One region of the Streptomyces sp. WMMB303 genome, then DNA from elsewhere that is predicted to be linked to it. Evidence: riboswitches for the same ligand, from Rfam matches in the RefSeq annotation. Region 1 holds a riboswitch; the other holds the start of a gene.

Region 1 (3,751 bases):
CTCGTACACCCCCGCGATCGAGGCGATGGTGGCCGTCGGCGCGATCGCCAGCAGCAGCGAGTTGCGCATCCCGGTCCGGGCGATCCGCTGCCGCAGCGCCTCCCACCGCTGCGGCCAGGCGCGCTCCCCGGCCGTCGCCGGATAGTGGTCGGGGTGCAGTACGCCGCGCGCCGTGCGGGTCGCCTCCCACGCGGACAGCGGCCCGTGCCGCTCGGCCAGTTCGGCGGACGTCTCGTAGGCGGCCAGCATGATGCGCTCGGCGATCCGGGTGGACAGCTCGCGGGCCTCCGGGGAGTCGAAGGGCAGCCCGAGCCGGAAGAAGACGTCCTGCAGGCCCATCACCCCCAGGCCCACCGGCCGCCAGCGGGAGTTGGAAGCGGCGGCCTGACCGGTCGGATAGAAGTTGATGTCCACCACGCGGTCCAGGAACGTCACCGCCGTGCGGACCGTGGCGTCCAGCCGCTCCCAGTCCATCCGGTCCGTCAGCGCGCCGCCGTCGTCCTCGCTCAGGTGCGCGGCCAGGTTCACCGAGCCCAGGTTGCAGACGGCGGTCTCCCCGTCGTCGGTGACCTCCAGGATCTCCGTGCACAGGTTCGAGGAGTGCACGATGCTGCCCGGTTCCGCGGTCTGGTTGGAGGTGCGGTTCGCGGCGTCCTTGAACGTCATCCAGCCGTTTCCGGTCTGTGCGAGGGTGCGCATCATCGCGCCGTACAGCTGCCGCGCCGGCAGCCGTTTGACCGCGCGCCCTTCGGCCTCGGCGCGGCGGTAGGCGGCGTCGAACTCCTCGCCCCACAGATCCACCAGCTCCGGCGTCTCGGACGGGGAGAAGAGCGACCACTGCCCGTCAGCCTCGACCCGGCGCATGAACTCGTCCGGGATCCAGTGCGCCAGGTTCAGGTTGTGGGTGCGGCGCGCGTCCTCCCCGGTGTTGTCCCGCAGCTCCAGGAACTCCTCGATGTCCGCGTGCCAGGTCTCCAGGTAGACGCAGGCCGCCCCTTTGCGGCGGCCGCCCTGGTTGACCGCCGCCACGGACGCGTCCAGCGTGCGCAGGAACGGCACGATGCCGTTCGAGTGCCCGTTGGTGCCCCGGATCAGCGCCCCGCGGGAGCGGATCCTGGAGTACGACAGGCCGATGCCGCCCGCGTGCTTGGACAGCCGCGCGACCTGCTGGTAGCGCTCGTAGATCGAGTCCAGCTCGTCCTGGGGGGAGTCGAGCAGGTAGCAGGAGGACATCTGCGGGTGGCGGGTGCCGGAGTTGAAGAGCGTGGGGGAGGAGGGCAGGTAGGCGAGCGAACTGGTGAGCCGGTAGAAGTCCGCCACCTCCGCGAGGGCCTGCGGCGACTCGTCCGCGGCCAGTCCGCAGGCCACCCGGAGCAGGAAGTGCTGCGCCGTCTCGACGGGGCGCCGGGTGAGCGGGTGCCGCAGCAGATAGCGGGAGTGGACCGTCCGCAGCCCGAAGTAGCCGAACCGGTCGTCGGCGCCGTCCTCGACGGCCTCGTGCACCAGCGCGTCCAGCCGATCGGCGTGCCGGCGGACGAACGCGTGCGTGCCGTCCGCGATCAGCCCCTCCGCGTGGCCCAGCGCCACCGCGTCGGAGAACGAGACGACGCCCTCCGCCGCCGCCTCGTCCCGGATCGCGAGGGTCAGCAGCCGCGCCGCCAGCCGGGAGTACCCGGGGTCCTCGCTGATGCGGCTGGCCGCGGACTCGATGGCCAGGGTGCGCAGTTCCACCGCGTCCGCGCCCGGTTGCCTGCCGCGCAGCGCCGCGGCCAGTACCGGCGCCGGGTCCGTGTCCGGGAGGTCGGCGGTGAGCGCGGCGAGGGTCGCGCGCAATGCGGCGGCCGAAGGGTCTTCGGCGGCCTCGTCCCCCGTGGCGGAGCCGGGGGCGGCGGGTGCCGGAAGGGTGGGGGCGGTGGTGACGGTCACGCGGTGCTCTCCCTCGCTGCTCACTGGCCGTGGGCAGCGGCACGGAGGGAGAGGCGCGCGCCCGGCTGCCCCGCTCGGGCACCGAGCCCGGTCCCGGGCCCGGACCCCTGTTCAGGGCACGGCGCGCTCCGCCCACCGGTCCAACCCACGAGACCTGGACGATCGTCTGGCCGCCGCCGGCAGGTACTCGGACTCGCGGGCGGGCTTGCGCCGGCCCCTCACCGTTGCGGGACAGTTCCGGATTCGCACCGGATTCCCCTGCATCGAGGGCGACAGCCGTGAGACACCATACATCTTGTGCTCGGCCTAAGCGGACACCCCATATCTTGTGCCGCCCCGGGTCGTGTCGGGCAAGGGCTCCCGTCCCCCGCGGCGCGCCGCGGGGGCGGCACGCGGGCCGGGAGCGAAGACCCGCCACCCGGACCGGGCGCGGCGCGTGGCCGGGGCGGGGGAGCGTTCACAGGCGCAGTGCGTAGGCCCACAGCGTGACGCCCGGGACCGGGCTCCAGTCCCGGTCGGGGTCCCGGTGGAACCCGAGGCGCCGATAGAGGCGGTGGGCGGCGTGCATGGTCGGCTGGGTCGAGAGCACCAGCCCCGAAAGGCCCAGCGCGCGTGCCCGATCCGAGCAGGCCGTCACCAGCGCCTCTCCCACCCCGCGCCCGCGGGCCGACTCGCGCACGCCGAGCATCCGGAACTCGCCCTCACCCTCGCGCGCACGCTCCGCGAAGGGCCCGCCGCGGCCGACGAAGGTGACGGTGCCCAGCAGTTCGCCCTGGTGCCCCGCGGCCACGAGCAGCTCCGCGTGGTCGGCGCGGCCCGCCGCGTCCCGCAGGGTCTCCAGGTACGGGTCCGCCTCTCCGCGGTCCAGCAGCCCGCCGCTGAGGTAGGCCCGGGCGACCAACTCACCGAGCTCCGGGTGCTCCTCGGGCCTGGCCGTTCTCACGGTGATGTCCATGCCGGCCATCATCCGCCACACCACCGACAGCGCGGCCCGCCGCCCGGGCGTTTGGCGGCGCCGCGGTCAACCGCTCCGCGGGCGCCCGCTCAGCAGCAGCGGAAGCCCTCGCGCGGATCGCTCTCGCGGGCATCGGTGCGGCGCCGCTCGAACTCCTTCCTGCTGGGGACCTCCGCGTCCGGGCCCTGGTGCCGGCGCACATGGGCCACATACCGGTCGTAGGCGCTCTCGTCGGTCAGTTCACGTACGTACCAGCGCACCCAGCGCCCGGCCCGCAGCACCGGGCGCACCACCCGGTCGGCACCGGCCGCGCTCACCGGGAGTCCCCGTCCGCTCCGCCGCCGGACGGCCCGGTGGCGGCCGACCCGGCCATCTCGGCCATCTCGGCCTTCTCCTCCTTGGTGGCGATCAGCCCGGCGGGCGCCGTCAGTGTCGACTTCCGGTAGGGCGCCTCGTGCATTCGGGTGCCTTCCGGGTCGCGCACCGCGCGCACGCAGGTGCGGGCCGCGTCGGCGAGGACGACGACGACCAGCAGCGCGAAGAGCGCCGAGAGGACGCCGTCCACGGTCGAGTTGGTGACCACCGTGTGCATGTCGTCCATGCTCTTGGCGGGGGCGATGATCTTCCCCTGGTCGATGGCCTCCTGGTAGTCGGCGCGCTGCTGGAAGAAGCCGATCTTCGGATCGGTGGAGAAGACCTTCTGCCAGCTGGCCGTCAGTGTGACGACCGCGTCCCACGCCAGCGGTACGGCGGTGACCCAGGCCCACTTCAGCCGACCGGACTTGACCAGCAGCGTGGTGCAGACCGCGAGGGCCACGGCGGCCAGCAGCTGGTTGGCGATACCGAAGAGCGGGAAGAGCTGGTTGATCC
Region 2 (3,751 bases), 4.5 Mb from region 1:
GGGTTCATCAGCGCGCTCGGCTCCACCCGGGCCGCTGCCGCCTGCATGGCCTGGGCGCGGCCGATCTCCGCCCCGTCGGAGGTGACATAGGAATTGAGCGACATGTTCTGCGCCTTGAACGGCGCGACGCGTATCCCCTTGCGGGCCAGCCAGCGGCAGATGCCCGCCGTCACCACGCTCTTGCCCGCGTCCGAGGTCGTCCCCGCGACCAGCAGCCCGCCCGTTCCGCGCCCGCTCACCGTGCTCCTCCCACCGCGCGGCCCTGCCGCAGGCGGCCCACCGCCGCTCCCGTCAGACAGCTCGTCACCAGGGCCAGTTGCCCCACCCGGCGCGACAGCCGCACGGCCCGCTCGATGTCGGCGGTGCGTACGGCGCGGCCGGAAGCGTTGAGGACGGGCCGGTGCTCCACCCGTCCGCCGTAGGCGAGGGTGCCGCCCAGCCGCACCCCGAGGGCGCCCGCGAACGACGCCTCGACCGGGCCCGCGTTGGGGCTGGGGTGGCGGTGCGCATCGGCGCGCCAGGCGCACAGGGCACCGCGCGGGTCGGGGCCGGCGAGCGCGGCCAGCACGGCGGTCAGCCGCGCCCCCGGGCCGCCCGCCACGTCGTCCAGCCGCGCGGCGGCCCAGCCGAAGCGGCGGTGCCGAGGAGAGCGGTGGCCGATCATCGCGTCCAGCGTGTTGACGGCGCGGAAGCCGATCAGACCGGGGACACCCGCCAGCGCCCCCCAGACCAGGGCCCCCACCACGGCGTCCGAGGTGTTCTCCGCGACCGACTCGACCACGGCGCGGGCCACTTCCGGCGCCTCCAGCCGCTGCGGATCGCGCCCGCACAGCGCGGGCAGCCGCTCGCGTGCCAGCTCCAGGTCCCCGGCCTCCAGCGCGCCGCACACGGCTCGCGCCTCCCGGGTCAGCGACGTCCCCCCGAGGACGGCCCAGGTGGCGGCCGCGGTCAGGGCGATTTCGGGGAGCGGCGCGGCCGCCCGGCTGCGTGCGGCACGGAGCGCGGCGCCGGCCACGGCGACGGCGCCGCCCGCGGCGAGGAGGGTGTGCAGCGCGCCCGCACCCCGGTGGTCGCGCCACAGGCGGCGCTCCAGCGCTCCGGCGGCCCGGCCGAATACGGCCACCGGGTGGCCGCGCCGCGGGTCGCCCAGCAGCGCGTCGGCGGCGAACCCCAGCAGGACCCCGCGCACCCGGACGTCAGCGGTGCCCATCAGCGGACGGATCCGGCGCACTCACCCACGACAGCGGTCCCCGCGACGGTGTCCCCCGCGGTGGCGGCGGGCACGTCGGCAGCGGATATGGCGGCACAGCCACGCATCTCGGCGTCCTCACTCAGGGTCCTCGCCCTGGCTCGACTCGACCGGCGGCGAGAGTCTCCTGGCTCCCGGATCCACACCATCCCCCGCCTTCCAGCCCGTGCGGGCCGTGGCTTCGTTGGGGGTGGCGCTCCCCGGTGACAGTGGCGGGACCGCGCCGGATTCGCACCGGCTTCCTCTCCGTGCCGCCGTTTGGCACCGGAAGTCCACCACGCCGGTCCGGCCCCGTCAACTCGCCCTTGACCTGCGACGGGGCTGCGAGCAGCGCCGTCGGTGAGGGGGTACGGGATGCTCCCGTACCCCCTCACCGACGCGGCTCGTCCGGCCGTGGCAGCCCTGCCGGGGGCCGCCGCGACCGGACGGGAGCGGGCTCAGCCCGCGATCAGGTAGATGCCGTACGCCACCGCTGCCAGGCACAGCGCATAGCACGCGTAGGCGCCGGTGCGGGCCAGTGCCGTGGGAGCGGTGCCGGCGGTGCGCGGCGAGCCGGCGACGATGCCGAGGGTGAAGATGCCGACGAGTCCCACCGTCGCCACCAGGCTGACGCCGAAGACCTGGCCGAGCGCGGCCCAGTCGATGTGCATGCGGTCGTCCCTTCTGCCTAGCTGAGGCTGCTCGCCGACGCGGGGCGGTCGGTCGGATGCGGGGCCGGGGTCTCGGAGGCCGCTGCCTCCTCGGCGGAGCCGACCGCCACTCCCGCGGGCGGCGGGGGCGGGGCGACGGCCCGGACTGCGGTGGTGACCACACCGGCGGGCACGGACACGGGTGCGGGCTCCGCCGTCGGTTCGGCGGCCGGGCCGGGGATCCCGGTGGGCTCCACCGCGGTGGAGGAGTCGCCGTTGACGTTGGTGTGGTCCACCGGTGCGCGCCGCGAGCGGGCCCAGATGGCGCCGCAGAGCGCGAGAGCGAGGACGGCGACCGTCGTCACGCCCCAGTCGCCCTGCCCGGCCAGGAGCGCGGCACCCGCCGCGATCCCGCCGGCGGCGGGGAGGGTCAGCGCCCAGCCGACGATCATCCGGCCGGCCGTTCCCCACCGCACCACGCCGCCCTTGCGGCCGAGGCCGGAGCCCATCACGGCGCCCGAGCACACGTGGGTGGTGGAGAGGGAGAAACCGATGTGCGAGGAGGCCAGGATGGTCGCCGCCGCGCTGGTCTGGGCCGCGAAGCCCTGCGGCGGCTGGATGTCGGTGATGCCCTTGCCCATGGTGCGGATGATGCGCCAGCCGCCCAGGTAGGTGCCCAGCGCGATGGCGAGCCCCGCCGAGGCGATGACCCATACCGGCGGGTCGGAGCCGGGCGCCAGCGCGCCGCCGGTGACCAGCGCCAGCGTGATGACGCCCATGGTCTTCTGCGCGTCGTTGGTGCCGTGGGCGAGGGAGACCAGTGCGGCCGAGGTGATCTGCCCGGCGCGGTAGCCCTTGGCGGTCCGCTCCGCGTCGGCGTGCCGGGCGACCCGGTAGGTCAGCCGGGTGGCGAACAGGGAGGCCAGGCCCGCGACCACGGGGGCGGCCAGCGCCGGGATGAGGACCTTCATGACGACGACGTCACCGTTGACCGCGCCGGTGCCGACGGCGGCGAGTGTCGCGCCGATCAGTCCGCCCATCAGGGCGTGCGAGGAGCTGGAGGGCAGCCCCGCGAGCCAGGTCAGCAGGTTCCAGATGATCGCGCCCACCAGCCCCGCGAAGATCACTTCGGGCCGGATGCCGGAACCTTCGTCGATGATTCCCGAGGAAATGGTCTTGGCCACCTCGATGGACAGAAAGGCGCCGAGGAGGTTGAGGACCGCCGACATGGCGACCGCTGCCCGCGGGGCCAGTGCCCCGGTGGAGATGGTCGTGGCCATGGCGTTGGCCGTGTCGTGGAAGCCGTTCGTGAAGTCGAACACCAAGGCCGTGACGATCACGATCCCGATGAGAAGCGTGATGTGTTCCATTCACCAGGCACAATCAGTTCGAGGGGCAGTGACGTCGTGAACGTAAAGACGGCGAGTGAACGGAAGGTGAACTGGGGCGGGCATCGAAGTGTCGCCCCCTGACGCCTGTTGTGTGGGACAGGTCACACCGTAGCCAGCGGTCCCCACGGGGCCAACGTGACGCGGCCGCCCACCGGCCAACACCCCGGTGCGTGCTGCCGCTTCCCTCCCGGTTCCCCCGGCCGGGTGTCACCCTCCCGGCCCGCCCCGCTGGTTTCACGCCGCCGTTCGTGTCAACACTGTGGAGGATGCGCCTGCGAACCGCGGCCCTGGCCGCTTCCACCGTGCTCGGTACCGGCGCGGCCACCCTGGCGGCCGGACGGTACGCGGCCGACGCCGCGCTGCGCCCGCCGCGGCCACGGGGAGACGCCGGCAGCGGGCCCACGGCGGGGTTCGAGGGCACCCGGCTGACGGTGCACTCGCACGACGACGGCAGGATCGCCGTCACCCGCTCCCTGGCCGCC

The links. Region 1 has a riboswitch for cobalamin ahead of P2424_RS24660 (ribonucleoside-diphosphate reductase subunit alpha). Riboswitches for the same ligand answer to the same signal wherever they lie in the genome.
Region 2: another riboswitch for cobalamin. It lies ahead of P2424_RS05435 (cobalamin biosynthesis protein); the one in region 1 lies ahead of P2424_RS24660 (ribonucleoside-diphosphate reductase subunit alpha).

What each region holds. Positions count from the first base shown of each region.
Region 1 covers NZ_JARKIN010000001.1:5,679,007-5,682,757, reverse strand. The annotation lists gene P2424_RS24660 (ribonucleoside-diphosphate reductase subunit alpha) at 1-1,926, opposite strand, end outside; cobalamin riboswitch at 2,087-2,222, opposite strand; gene P2424_RS24655 (GNAT family N-acetyltransferase) at 2,384-2,881, opposite strand; gene P2424_RS24650 (YbdD/YjiX family protein) at 2,971-3,198, opposite strand; gene P2424_RS24645 (carbon starvation CstA family protein) at 3,195-3,751, opposite strand, start outside.
Region 2 covers NZ_JARKIN010000001.1:1,181,601-1,185,351, reverse strand. The annotation lists gene P2424_RS05440 (cobyric acid synthase) at 1-239, opposite strand, end outside; gene P2424_RS05435 (cobalamin biosynthesis protein) at 236-1,210, opposite strand; cobalamin riboswitch at 1,370-1,495, opposite strand; gene P2424_RS05430 (hypothetical protein) at 1,687-1,899, opposite strand; gene P2424_RS05425 (inorganic phosphate transporter) at 1,917-3,248, opposite strand; gene P2424_RS05420 (alpha/beta fold hydrolase) at 3,536-3,751, shown strand, end outside.